Regions from separate parts of the Streptomyces sp. SS8 genome, predicted to be linked through region 2. Evidence: riboswitches for the same ligand, from Rfam matches in the RefSeq annotation. Region 2 holds a riboswitch; each other region holds the start of a gene.
The links. A riboswitch is a leader RNA that binds a small molecule or an ion and turns the genes downstream of it on or off. The one in region 2 is predicted to bind cyclic di-AMP.
Positions count from the first base shown of each region.

Region 1: it holds a riboswitch for cyclic di-AMP, as region 2 does, so the genes downstream of both, ACW69E_RS12975 (transglycosylase family protein) here and ACW69E_RS21950 (M23 family metallopeptidase) in region 2, are expected to answer to the same signal.
Region 3: it holds a riboswitch for cyclic di-AMP, as region 2 does, so the genes downstream of both, ACW69E_RS18965 (NlpC/P60 family protein) here and ACW69E_RS21950 (M23 family metallopeptidase) in region 2, are expected to answer to the same signal.

Region 1 is NZ_JBSVCZ010000011.1:38,938-43,279, reverse strand. It holds gene purE (5-(carboxyamino)imidazole ribonucleotide mutase) at 1-428, shown strand, start outside; gene ACW69E_RS12980 (dipeptidase) at 430-1,626, shown strand; cyclic di-AMP (ydaO/yuaA leader) riboswitch at 1,911-2,129, shown strand; gene ACW69E_RS12975 (transglycosylase family protein) at 2,134-3,441, shown strand; gene ACW69E_RS12970 (VOC family protein) at 3,638-4,018, opposite strand; gene ACW69E_RS12965 (UDP-glucose dehydrogenase family protein) at 4,336-4,342, opposite strand, start outside.
Region 2 is NZ_JBSVCZ010000025.1:9,042-13,383, forward strand. It holds gene ACW69E_RS21940 (M16 family metallopeptidase) at 1-1,152, shown strand, start outside; gene ACW69E_RS21945 (M16 family metallopeptidase) at 1,176-2,552, shown strand; cyclic di-AMP (ydaO/yuaA leader) riboswitch at 2,759-2,932, shown strand; gene ACW69E_RS21950 (M23 family metallopeptidase) at 2,946-3,830, shown strand; gene ACW69E_RS21955 (GntR family transcriptional regulator) at 4,022-4,342, shown strand, end outside.
Region 3 is NZ_JBSVCZ010000019.1:110,774-115,115, forward strand. It holds gene pcrA (DNA helicase PcrA) at 1-1,066, opposite strand, end outside; gene ACW69E_RS18960 (DUF1707 SHOCT-like domain-containing protein) at 1,126-1,728, shown strand; cyclic di-AMP (ydaO/yuaA leader) riboswitch at 1,933-2,075, shown strand; gene ACW69E_RS18965 (NlpC/P60 family protein) at 2,086-3,255, shown strand; gene ACW69E_RS18970 (hypothetical protein) at 3,316-3,669, opposite strand; gene ACW69E_RS18975 (hypothetical protein) at 4,091-4,342, shown strand, end outside.

The DNA of each region.
Region 1 (4,342 bases), on a different contig from region 2:
TCGACGTCGTCTCCGCCCACCGCATGCCGCACGAGATGATCGCCTACGGCGACGAGGCGGCCGGACGCGGGCTGAAGGCGGTCATCGCGGGCGCCGGGGGAGCGGCCCACCTTCCGGGCATGCTCGCCTCCGTCACCCCGCTGCCGGTGATCGGCGTCCCCGTGCCGCTGCGGCACCTGGACGGCATGGACTCCCTGCTGTCCATCGTCCAGATGCCCGCCGGGGTCCCGGTCGCCACGGTCTCGGTCGGCGGCGCGCGCAACGCGGGCCTGCTGGCGGTCCGCCTCCTGGCGGCCCACGACGGGGAGCTGCGCGAGCGCATGGAGCGGTTCCAGGCGGAGCTGAAGGACCAGGCGCGGGAGAAGGGCCGGCGGCTGCGGAGCAAGGTCGCCGCGGGTGGCGCCGGGTTCGGCTTCGGGGGCAGGTGAGATGGGTCACTCCGCCGAGCTGCTGGCCCGGGCCAGGGCGCTGCTGGAGGCCCACCCCGTCGCCGACGGCCACAACGACCTGCCCTGGGCGCTGCGCGAGCAGGTGGCCTACGACCTCGACCGGCGCGACATCGCCGGCGACCAGTCGGCCCATCTGCACACCGACATCCCGCGGCTGCGCGCGGGCGGGGTGGGCGCGCAGTTCTGGTCGGTCTACGTGCGCACCGACCTGACGGGCGACGCCGCCGTCAGCGCCTGCCTGGAGCAGATCGACGTGGTGCGGCGGCTGGCCGACCGCCACCCGGCCGACCTCAGGCTCGCCCTCACCGCCGACGACATGGAGGCGGCCCGCGCCGAGGGCCGCATCGCCTCCCTGATGGGCGCCGAGGGCGGCCACTCCATCAACAACTCCCTGGCCACACTGCGCGCCCTGTACCGGCTGGGCGTGCGCTACATGACGCTCACCCACAACGACACCATCGACTGGGCGGACTCGGCCACCGACGCACCCCGCCACGACGGCCTGACCCGCTTCGGCGAGGAGGTCGTGCGGGAGATGAACCGGCTGGGGATGCTGGTCGACCTCTCCCATGTGGCGCCCGCCACCATGCGCGACGCCCTGCGCGTGACGACGGCGCCGGTGGTCTTCTCGCACTCCTCGGCCCGCGCGGTGTGCGACCACCCGCGCAACATCCCCGACGACGTGCTGGAGCGGCTTCCGGTCAACGGCGGTGTGGCGATGGCCACATTCGTGCCGAAGTTCGTGCTGCCCGCCGCCGTCGCCTGGACCGAGGCCGCCGACGAGAACATGCGCGCCCACGGCCTCCACCCCCTGGACGGAACCGAGAGGGGCCTGGCGGTCCAGCGCGCCTACGAGGAGGCCAACCCGCGCCCGGTCGCCACGGCGGCGACGGTCGCCGACCACCTGGACCACATGCGCGAGGTCGCGGGCATCGACCACATCGGCATCGGCGGCGACTTCGACGGCACGGCCTTCACCCCGTCCGATCTGAGCGATGTGTCCGGATACCCGCATCTGGTGGCCGAGTTGCTGGACCGCCGCTGGTCCGAGGCCGACCTCGCCAAGCTCACCTGGAAGAACGCGGTGCGCGTGCTGCGCGACGCGGAGGCGGTCGCCCGTCACGAGCGGACCAGGCGCGGCCCGTCCATCGCCACCATCGGACAGCTCGACGGGTAGCTCCCCGGCCCCTTCGTGATTCAACTCACGAGCCGGCCCTCCCCGGTGCGTCGCTCTGCGTGCCGGAGGAGGGCCTTTCGCGTTATCCGTCCTGGCAGTGGAGGAAAGTGACGCCGCGTCAGGGATGGATCCCGCCACTCTTCGAGAGGTGAACACAGCGGACGGTGATGATCGGATGATCGTCAAAGCCTTCGAAACGGGCGTCCTGTGATTCATCGGCTTGTATCGGCGGAAACGATGTGTCTACCGTTCTGGCCGTGCCGTACGAATGTGCGGCGGCCCGCTGTCGAACGCCGAATCCTGTCAACGGCGGCGGGCTGGACCATCCACACCACCCGATGGCAGGAGCGGGGGACCCAAGGTAAGTCGCCGTCCCGGGCCGCGAGGCCCGTACGGGACGGCTTGGGGTGAAGCCATGCCGCGGCACGCACCGCGGCGCACATGGCCGGGCAACTCCAGCCCGAACCCGACAGCTCACCTCGCAGGCGTAGGAGAAGGAGCACACCTATGTCCGCACGCGGACGTCACCGTCGTATGCGCAACAGCCGCCTCACCCGTCTGTCGCTGGCCATCTCCGTGGGCGGCGCCGGCATGGCCCTTCCCCTGGTGACCGCCGGCGGGGCCAGCGCCGCCTCCGTCGACACCTGGGACAAGGTCGCCCAGTGCGAGAGCACGGGCAACTGGTCCATCAACACCGGCAACGGCTTCTACGGCGGCCTGCAGTTCACCCAGAGCACCTGGGCCGCCTTCGGCGGCACCGAGTACGCGCCGCGTGCCGACCTCGCCACCAAGGACCAGCAGATCGCCGTCGCCGAGAAGGTGCTGGCGGGGCAGGGCCCGGGCGCCTGGCCCGTGTGCTCGGTCAAGGCCGGCCTGACCAAGGGCGGTCCCGCCCCGGCCGTCTCCCCCGACGGCCGGAGCAACCCGACCGAGCAGAAGGAGCAGGCCCCGGCCGCCGCTCCGAAGGCCGAGGCCAAGCCTGAGGCCAAGCCCGAGAGCAAGCCCGAGGCCGAGCCGAAGCAGGAGAAGAGCGAGGCCGCGCCGCAGCGCGCGGACCGCGGTGAGCGCGCCCACGGCCACAGCCACGACCACGGCACCGGCGAGGGCACCTCCTACGAGGTCGTCGGCGGCGACACCCTCTTCAAGATCGCCGACGCCCAGGGCGTCCAGGGCGGCTGGGAGCGCGTCTACGAGGACAACCGCCAGGTCATCGGCGACAACCCGAACCTGATCTTCCCGGGCCAGGAGCTCACCCTGGGCGGCGCCGCCGCCCAGCAGAAGGCCGCGGCCAAGCCCGAGGCCAAGCCGGCTCCGAAGCCCGAGAAGGCCGCTCCGAAGCCCGAGAAGACTGAGAAGGCCGAGGCCGTGCAGCAGTCGGCCGAGCGTGCCGACCGCAGCGACCGCGGTGCGGTCACCGGCTACACCGCCCCGGTGAACGCCGCCCCGTCCGGCTCCTACAAGGCCGCGGGCGCCCGCTGGTCCAACGGCCACACCGGTGAGGACTTCGCCGCCGCCTCCGGCACCCCGGTGAAGGCCGTCACCAACGGCACCGTGGTCTCCGCCGGCTGGGGCGGTGCCTACGGCAACCAGGTGGTCATCCGCCACGAGGACGGCCGGTACAGCCAGTACGGCCACCTGTCCTCGCTGTCGGTCAGCGCCGGCCAGTCGGTCAGCACCGGCCAGCAGATCGGCGCCGTCGGTTCCACCGGCAACAGCACCGGCCCGCACCTGCACTTCGAGATCCGTACCGCCCCCGGTTACGGCTCGGACATCAACCCGCTGGCCTACCTGCGCGCCAACGGCGTCAGCATCTGAGGGTCCTGACCCTCACCGACCCGGTCCACCCGGGTCCGGCCTCCTGACCGGACCCGGGCCCGGAGCCGGTCGGAAGGCGGGCGGGGCAGGGGTGTTCACACACCCCCGCCCCGCCCGCCTCTTCTTTTCCCGCCTCCGCCCGCGCGCCCGGTTCACCGGCGCGCCCCGCCCCCGCACGCTCCCACGGGCGGCCGGCTCACTCGACGCAGAGGCAGAAGGGGTGCCCGGCCGGGTCGCGGTAGACGCGGAAGTCGCGCTCGCCCCCGTCACCCTGGAGGAGTTCGGCCCCCAGTTCCAGCGCCTCCCGCTCGGCCGCGTCCAACTCCTCGCGAGGCACGTAGAAATCGAGGTGGAACTGCTGCGACCGCTCGGCGCTCGGCCACTGCGGCGGCACATGGCCGCGCGCCTCCTGGAAGGCGAGCCTCCGGCCCTCCAACGCGCCCGAGTCGAACGTCACCTCCACCCACCTGCCCTCGCCCTCGGTCTTCCCGCCCAGCAGCCGTGCGTAGAAGTCGGCGAGCTTCCCCGGCTCGGGGCAGTCCAGTACGAGAACGTCCCGCAGCGTGGTGATGGCCATGGTGCCCTTCCCTCCTGTGTCGTGGATCACTGCCTCTGCTACCCGGCCTGCCGCCTGTTGACGACCTGATCCGGGAACGCGCACCGCGGTGGCCGACGGAACCGGCCACGCCTGGAGGCGCGCGAGGCGCACGACCGCCGCTGGGCGGGCGTACTACGACAGGAGCCCGGCGGGCCTTGGTGCGCCGGCGCACCAAGGCCCGCCGCGGCGGCCGGGCGAAGACGCGGACGTACCGCGCGCGGCGTCGTTCCGCGGCCGAGCCGCCCCGCGAGGGCCCGGCAGGCCCGCCGGCGTAAGCCCGCGGGCGGGGAGCGGCCCTACGCC
Region 2 (4,342 bases):
GTGCAGGGGGCGGGCGGCTCGCTCAACGGCACCACCAGCTTCGAGCGCACCAACTACTTCGAGACGATGCCCGCCCACCAGCTGGAGCTGGCGCTGTGGCTGGAGGCCGACCGCATGGGGTCGCTGCTGGCCGCCCTGGACGAGGAGTCCATGGAGAACCAGCGCGACGTGGTGAAGAACGAACGACGTCAGCGGTACGACAACGTGCCCTACGGCACGGCGTTCGAGAGGCTGACGGCGATGGTCTACCCCGAGGGCCACCCGTACCACCACACCCCGATCGGCTCCATGGCCGACCTGGACGCCGCCTCCCTGGAGGACGCGCGGGACTTCTTCCGCACCTACTACGCGCCGAACAACGCCGTGCTGGCGGTCGTCGGCGACATCGACCCGGAGCGCACGCTCGCCTGGGCCGAGAAGTACTTCGGCTCCATCCCCTCCCACGAGGGCAAGCGGCCGCCGCGGGACGGCTCCCTGCCGGATGTCATCGGCGAGGAGGTCAAGCAGGTCCTCCACGAGGAGGTGCCCTCCCGGGCGATGATGGCCGCCTACCGGCTGCCGCACGACGGCACCCGTGAGGCGGACGCCGCCGACCTGGCGCTGACGGTGCTCGGCGGCGGCGAGTCCTCCCGTCTGCAGACCCGTCTGGTCCGCCGCGACCGCACCGCCGTCACCGCCGGTTTCGGCATGCTGCGGCTGGCGGGGGCGCCCTCGATGGGGTGGCTGGACGTGAAGGCGTCCGGCGACGCCGAGATCGCCGACATCGAGCGGGCGGTCGACGAGGAGCTGGCCCGCTTCGCGCAGGAGGGGCCGACCCCGGCGGAGATGGAGCGCGCCCAGGCGCTGCTGGAGCGCGAGTGGCTGGACCGGCTGGCCACGGTCGGCGGCCGCGCCGACGAGCTGTGCCGCTACGCGGTGCTGTTCGGCGACCCCCAGCTCGCCCTGACCGCGGTGGAGCGCGTGCTCCAGGTCACCGCCGACGAGGTGCGCGAGGTGGCCGCGGCCCGGTTGCGCCCCGACAACCGCGCGGTGCTGATCTACGAGCCCACCCAGGCGACCGCCCCCGACACCGCGGCCGACGTCTCCGAGGGCGCCACCGTCTCCGAGACCGGCACCGCCGCCGACACCCACGACCAGGAGGCCGCTCAGTGAGCGACGCCACGGCCCAGAACGGAATGTCGATGGAGTTCCACCCCCAGCCCCGCGGCGGCGAGCCCAGGCCGTGGGCGTTCCCCGCCCCCGAGCGTGGTGAGCTGCCCAACGGGCTGACCGTGCTGCGCTGCCACCGCCCCGGCCAGAAGGTCGTGGCCGTCGAGGTCAACCTCGTCGCGCCGCTGGAGGCCGAGCCCCGTGACCGGGAGGGCGTGGCCGGGATCATGGCCCGGGCGCTGAGCGAGGGCACCGACCGGCACAGCGCCGAGGAGTTCGCCGCCGAGCTGGAGCGGTGCGGCGCCACCCTGGACGCACACGCCGACCACCCCGGTGTACGGGTCTCCCTGGAGGTCCCGGCCTCCCGGCTGACCAGGGCGCTGGGCCTGCTCGCCGACGCGCTGCGCGCCCCCGCCTTCCCCGGGGGCGAGGTCGAGCGGCTGGTGCGCAACCGCCTGGACGAGATCCCGCACGAGCTGGCCAATCCCGCCCGCCGGGCGGCCATCGCGCTGTCGAAGGAGCTGTTCCCGGCCGACTCCCGGCTCTCGCGTCCCCGCCAGGGAGCCGAGGAGACCATCAGGAACATCGACGCCGAGGCGGTGCGCGCCTTCTACACGGAGCACGTGCGGCCCTCGACGGCCACGGCCGTGGTGGTCGGCGACTTCACCGGGGTGGACCTGGACAAGGCACTGGCCGAGACCCTCGGCGACTGGAAGGGCGCGGCCGCCGGGCCCCGCCCGGTCCCGCCGATCACGGCGGACGACACCGGCCGCGTGATCGTCGTGGACCGGCCCGGAGCGGTGCAGACCCAGCTGCTCATCGGCAGGGTCGGCCCCGACCGGCACGACCGGGTCTGGCCCGCCCAGGTGCTGGGCACGTACTGCCTGGGCGGCACGCTCACCTCCCGCCTGGACCGGGTGCTGCGCGAGGAGAAGGGCTACACCTACGGCGTGCGGGCCTTCGCCCAGGTGCTGCGCTCCTCGCCCGAGGGTACCGGCGCCTCGATGCTGGCGATCAACGGTTCGGTGGCCACCGATGTGACGGGTCCCGCTCTGGAGGACCTGTGGCGCGTGCTGCGCACCCTGGCGCAGGAGGGTCTCACCGACGCCGAGCGCGACACGGCCGTGCAGAACCTGGTGGGGGTGGCCCCGCTGCGTTACGAGACGGCGGCGGCCGTCGCCGGCACCCTCGCCGACCAGGTGGAACAGCACCTCCCCGACGACTACCAGGCGAAGCTGTACGCCCGCCTCGCCGAGACCGGCACGGTGGAGGCGACGGCGGCGGCCGTGGCCGCCTTCCCCGCGGACCGCCTGGTGACGGTGCTGGTGGGAGACGCGTCACAGATCGCCGACACGGTGCGCGACCTGGGCATCGGAGAGGTGACGGTCGTCACGGACCAGTGATCCCCGGCCGTCCCGTGGCGGTCGCACAGCGTAGGGCCCTTGGTGGGAAGCCACACCAAGGGCCCTACGTATGTCCGGTTTTGAGCCGTTCCGGTGGGTGGCTCATGTGGCATGGCCTACAAAAGCAGCTTTTTGCTTGCTCGCTCAAATTTGTCCGTTTAGCGTCGATCTCGCTGGCCGTCAGAAGTGACCGCGACCGCGGCCGACGGCAGTGATCGCCGAGTCCCCCGAGCGGGGGAGCCGGGGACCCACCCTCCCGTCCTTCACACGCGGGAGCGGTCCTCTTCCGAGGCACCTGGGGTGAATCGGGCCGTGCGCCCGTAGGAGACCTTCCTGCTCCGAACCCGACAGCTAACCCGGTAGGCGAGAAGGAAGGAAAGGAGCACGCCACCCATGGCGTTCACCCGTGCCACCGCGCAGCTCGCCGAGAAGCTGGCCGGAAAGCTCACCGGGCTCACCGAGAGCCTCACCGAGAAGCACCACCTCTCCAGCCGCTCCATGCGCACCCGCGTGGGCCTGGCCGGAGCCGCCGCCCTGACCGTCACCGGCGTGGTCGGCGCCGCCGCTCCCGCGATCGCCGCTCCGGAGGGGGGCTCGGGGACCTACGCCCTGGGCTTCGTCCAGGCCATGGCCGTCGGTGACACGATCGCCGACGACGTCAGGGCCCAGGCCCAGGCCCAGCAGCGCGTCGCCGACGCCGCCGAGGAGAAGGCCGAGGAGGCGGAGAAGGCCGCCGCCGAGCGCGAGGCCGCCGCCGAGCGCGAGGCCGAGAAGCGCGAAGCCGAGAAGGCCGCCGCCGAGAAGCGCGAGGCCGCCGAGGCCAAGCGCGCGAACGAGCGCGCCGACCGCTCCGCCGAGCGCCGTTCGGCCACCGGCTACGTCGACCCGGTCGCGGGCGTGGACACCACCACCGCCTACAAGCAGGCCGGCGCCTCCTGGTCCTCCGGCAAGCACAGCGGCATCGACTTCCCCGCCAACACCGGCACCCCGGTGCGGTCCGTCGGCCCGGGCACCGTGGTGACGGTCGGCTGGGGCGGCGCGTACGGCAACCAGGTCGTCATCCGCCACGACGACGGCAAGTACACCCAGTACGCCCACCTGTCCGCCACCAAGGTCTCGGCGGGCCAGAAGGTCGACGGCGGCCAGCACATCGGCGCGGTCGGCTCCACCGGCAACAGCACCGGCCCGCACCTGCACTTCGAGGCCCGCAACGGCGCCTACTACGGATCGGACTTCAACCCGATCACCTACCTGGCGGGCAAGGGCGTCGACGTCTGACGGACCCCGCCCGCAGGGCGCCGGGCAGCCGCGCCCGTCACACACCGGCATCCGCCGCGCGACCCGTGAGGTCGCGCGGCGGATGTTTTCACGCCTGTTTCCCGGCGGGCATCGGAAAACGCGTTCCAGTGGAATACAGTTCCACTCTGCGGTACTTCGGGGAACATGGAGACGGCGGTGGAGGTCGGCCCATGCGCATTTCCGCGCACATGGTGTGCAGCGCGGTCCGTGACGACATCGTCCGTGGTGTTTTCCCGCCCGGAGCCCGGCTCACCGAGGAACTCCTCGCCAGACGCTACGGCGTCTCGCGCGTCCCGGTGCGCGAGGCACTGCGGACCCTGGAGTCGGAGGGGTTCGTCGTCTCCCGCCGCCACGCGGGCGCCTGCGTCGCCCGGCCCACCGAGCAGGAGGCCGCCGACCTGCTCGACATCCGCGCCCTGCTGGAGCCGCTGGGCACGGCGCGGGCCGCCCGGCGCCGCACCGAGGCGCAGCTGAGGGTCCTGCGGGGGCTG
Region 3 (4,342 bases), on a different contig from region 2:
AGTCCTCCTCGAACTGGAGGATGTTGCGGATGGTGGCGCCGCGGAAGGCGTAGATCGACTGGTCGGCGTCGCCGACCACGCACAGCTCGGCGCGCCCGCCTCCGGCCGTGTCCCCCTCGTCGCCGTCCACGCCCACCAGCTCCCTGATCAGGGTGTACTGGGCGTGGTTGGTGTCCTGGTACTCGTCGACCAGTACATGACGGAAGCGGCGGCGGTAGTGCTCGGCGACGTCGGGGAACGCCTGGAGCAGGTGGACGGTCGTCATGATGATGTCGTCGAAGTCCAGGGCGTTGGCCTCGCGCAGCCGCGCCTGGTACATCGTGTACGCCTCGGCCAGCGTCTTCTCGAAGCCTCCCCCAGAGCCTCCGGCCTGGGAGGTGCCCCCAGTTGCCCGCGCCGCGAAGTCCTCCTCGTCGACCAGCTCGTTCTTCAGGTTCGACACCTGGGCGCTGAACGACTTGGGCGGGAAGCGCTTGGGGTCCAGCTCCAGATCGCGGCAGACCAGCGCCATCAGACGGCGGGAGTCGGCGGCGTCGTAGATCGAGAAGCTGGAGGTGAAACCGAGCTTCTTGCTCTCGCGCCGCAGGATGCGCACGCACGCGCTGTGGAAGGTGGAGACCCACATCGACTGCGCGCGCGGGCCGACCAGCTCCGCCACGCGCTCCTTCATCTCGCCCGCGGCCTTGTTGGTGAAGGTGATCGCGAGGATCTCCCCGGGGTGGACGCCGCGCGCGCCCAGCAGGTGCGCGATGCGGTGGGTGAGCACCCGCGTCTTGCCGGATCCGGCGCCCGCGACGATCAGCAGGGGCGAGCCGGTGTGCACCACGGCGGCGCGCTGCTGGTCGTTGAGCCCCTCCAGCAGGGCGGCCGGGTCGACGACGGGACGGGCCGCGCCGTTGCCGTAGTAGGCGTCGCGCGCCCCGCCCGCGCCGAAGGCGCCCGCGAAGAGGTCGTCGGGGACACCGTCCTCCGGCGGCGCGGACGCCTCCTCCGGCGGGGGCGGCGGCTCCTCGTCCCCGGAGGGCTCGAGGTCGGCCAGGAAGCTGTCGTCGAAGAGGCTGCTCATCGCCGTCGAGTCTAGGACGCCGTGCCGCCGGGCGGGGCGGCGCTCCTAAGATGGCGGGCATGACCGACCTCCCCGCGCCCCGCCCCCGTCCCGGCTCGGAACTGCGCGCCGGGCACACCGACCGCGAGGCGGTGGCCGAACGGCTGCGCGAGGCCGCCGGCGACGGCCGCATCGACCTGGAGGAGCTGGACGAGCGGCTGGAGAAGGCCTTCGCCGCCAAGACCTACGGCGATCTGGAGGCACTGGTCGCGGACCTGCCCGGCCAGGAGGCCGAGGGCCTGGCCCCGAGCGACCGGGAGCCGCTGTCGCTCAGGACGGTCGCCGGGGACATCCGGCAGGACGGCCACTGGGTGGTGCCGGAGCGGGTCACCGCCAAGACCACGCTGGGGCGGATCGTGCTCGACTTCACGCGGGCGGAGTGCCGCCACCGCGAGGTCCTTCTGGAGCTCGACGCGGGGATGGGCGAGATAAAGGTCGTCGTGCCGCGCGGCTGGACGGTGCGGACCGAGGGGGTCACCTCCGGAATGGGCTCCGTCCGCAACCGGGCCACCGAACCGCCCGTGCCCGGCATGCCGGTGCTGCGGATCAGCGGCGGCACCAAGGTGGGGACGATCGCCGTACGCCACCCGTACCGCTGGCCCGGGCGCCGCTCCCGCGACTGAGCACCGCCGCTCCGGCCGCTGCCGGCCCCTCCGGCCAGGGCGAACGGGCCGGCAGCGGCCGGAGACTGCCGAAACGGACGATAACCGACCGATAACGAATCGGTTTCGGGATATACCGAACACCAGTCTTCACAAGGGCCCCACCAGTGCTCTACGGTCCAGCGTCAGGCGGCCCGGACCCCTCGCCGGCGACAGCGCCGGCACGGGCGGCCTCCGCCGAGCCCGGCCGTGCGGCCGGGGCCGGGGACCCACTCCCCACGGGGTGAATCGGGCCCGCGGGCCCGTAGGGCGAAACTTCCGACGCCCGAACCCGTCAGCTAACCCGGTAGGCGGTGTTCCACGGAAGGAGCGCTCGCCTTGGCGTCGCACCGCAGACCGCGTACCCCTCTGCTGTCCCCCGCCTCCCGGCGCGGAGCGGTCGGACTCACCACCGCGGCCATCGCCTCCGCGACCCTCCTGTCCCAGGGGCCCGCCCATGCCTCGCCCGGGGACGGCAGGCCCTCCGTCGAGGAGGTCCGCGAGCGGGTGGACGCGCTGTACCGGGAGGCGGGCAGCGCGACGCAGAAGTACAACGCGGCCAAGGAGAGGACGGACGAGCAGCGCGAGAAGGTCGACCGGCTCCTGGACGAGGCGGCCGAGCGCGCGGAAAAGCTCAACGACGCCCGCCGGAAGCTGGGCGGCTACGCCACCGCGCAGTACCGCACCGGAGGGGTCTCCGGCACCGCGGTGCTGCTCCTGTCCGACAACCCCCAGGACTTCTTCGGCCAGAAGCACCTGATGGACCGGATCACCGACCGCCAGCGGCAGGCCGTCGACGACTACCGGGACCAGCAGCGCGCCGTCCAGAAGAAGCGTTCGGAGGCCTCGGCGAGCCTGGCCGAGCTCACCGACGCCCAGGAGGAGCTGGCGGACACCAGGAAGACCGTCCAGGGCAAGCTGGCGCAGGCCCGCAAGCTGCTGTCCGAGCTGACCGCCGAGGAGAAGGCGCGCCTGGCCGCCGCCGAGCGCAAGCGGCAGGAGGAGGCCCGTCGCAAGGCGGCCGCCGCCGCTGCCGAGCGCGAGCGGCAGGAGGAGGCCCGCCGCGAGGCCGCCGCCGGGAGCGAGGAGCAGGCCGAGGCTCCGGCGGACAGCGGCACGGACACGGGCACCGGCGGTGGCACCGCGGACGACTCGTACACCGCGAAGGCCGACAAGGTGCTCGCCTTCGCCGAGGCCCAGCTCGGCAAGCCGTACGTCTGGGGCGCCACCGGCCCCAACTCCTACGACTGCTCGGGTCTGACGCAGGCCGCCTGGCTCAGCGCCGGCGTCTCACTGCCGCGCACCACCTACGACCAGGTGGAGGCGGGCACCCGGATCGCCAGGGCCGACATGCGGCCGGGCGACCTGGTCTTCTTCTACGACGACATCAGCCACGTCGGCATCTACGCGGGCGGCGGCCAGATGATCCACGCGCCGAAGCCGGGCGCCGAGGTGCGCTACGAGTCCATCGACAACATGCCCTTCCACAGCGCGGTCCGTCCGGCCTGAGACGAACGGAGGGCGGCGGTGCCTCGCACCGCCGCCCTCCGCCCGCTGTACGTGCGCCGGCTACACCCACATGACGGCGATGAAGATGTTGGCGACGGTGAGCAGGCCGATGGTGCCGAACAGCGGCGCGGGCAGCCGCTCCTCGTCCCGCTTGACGTAGACCAGGCCGAGGATCGCCACCAGCAGGGCGAGCTTCACGCCGATCTTTATGTGGTTGACGGTCTGGCCGTCCGCCTCGTTCAGGCCGACCAGGGCGATGCCCGTGACCAGCATGGTGAGGGCGCCGTGCAGCATCGCCGGGACGATGCGGGCCTCGCCGGCCCCCATGGCCTTCATCTGGGTCATGAAGCCGCCGAGCAGGGCGCCGATGCCGACGATGTGCAGGCCGACGAAGAAGTGGGTGAGTGCCTCCATGGCACGCGAGCGTATCCGGGGCTCCCCCACCGCCCTCGGCCAGGGCGCTCACCAGGCTCCCGCCACCGCGCCGGCCGCGCGGCCCCGGACCGGCCCGGCGGACCGGCGGAGGAGGACCGGACACCTCCGTCACCCCCGGGAGGCACACCGTCCGCCGGGGCGGCTCACTCGTCCGGGTGGTGAACGCGCGGCGCTCCCGGCAGCGCCTCCCCGCCCCGCCGCCACCGCGAACCGGCCTGCGCGCCCGGGAGAGCGGGGCCGGGGCGGGCCGGGAACGGGCCGGCAGCGAACCGTGGGTCAGCCGGGAACAGCCGGGAACCACCGGGAACACCGCCCCGGCCCCCTTCCCCGTAGGGCACAATTCCCTCCCGTTGCCGGAGAGTCGGCGGCTCGGGGAGAGCCGGGGAGAGGTGGGTCGACAGTGGCCGTGGACACGGCGCGGGGCGGCGGTACGGCGGGCGCGCCCCCGAAGGGGACGGCGAGGCCGTCCGGCTCGGCGGGCGGCACTCCGCCTGCCGGGGACGGCGGCTGTGCCTGCGCGGACTGCCCGCACGGGGTGCGGGAGGGCCGCCGCCGCGCACTGGCCGGGTTCCGGCGGCGGCGCGACGAACTCGCGGCCGGTGTCGGAGTGCCCGCGGCCCTCGCCCACTCGCCCGGCGCCTCCCGCCAGTGG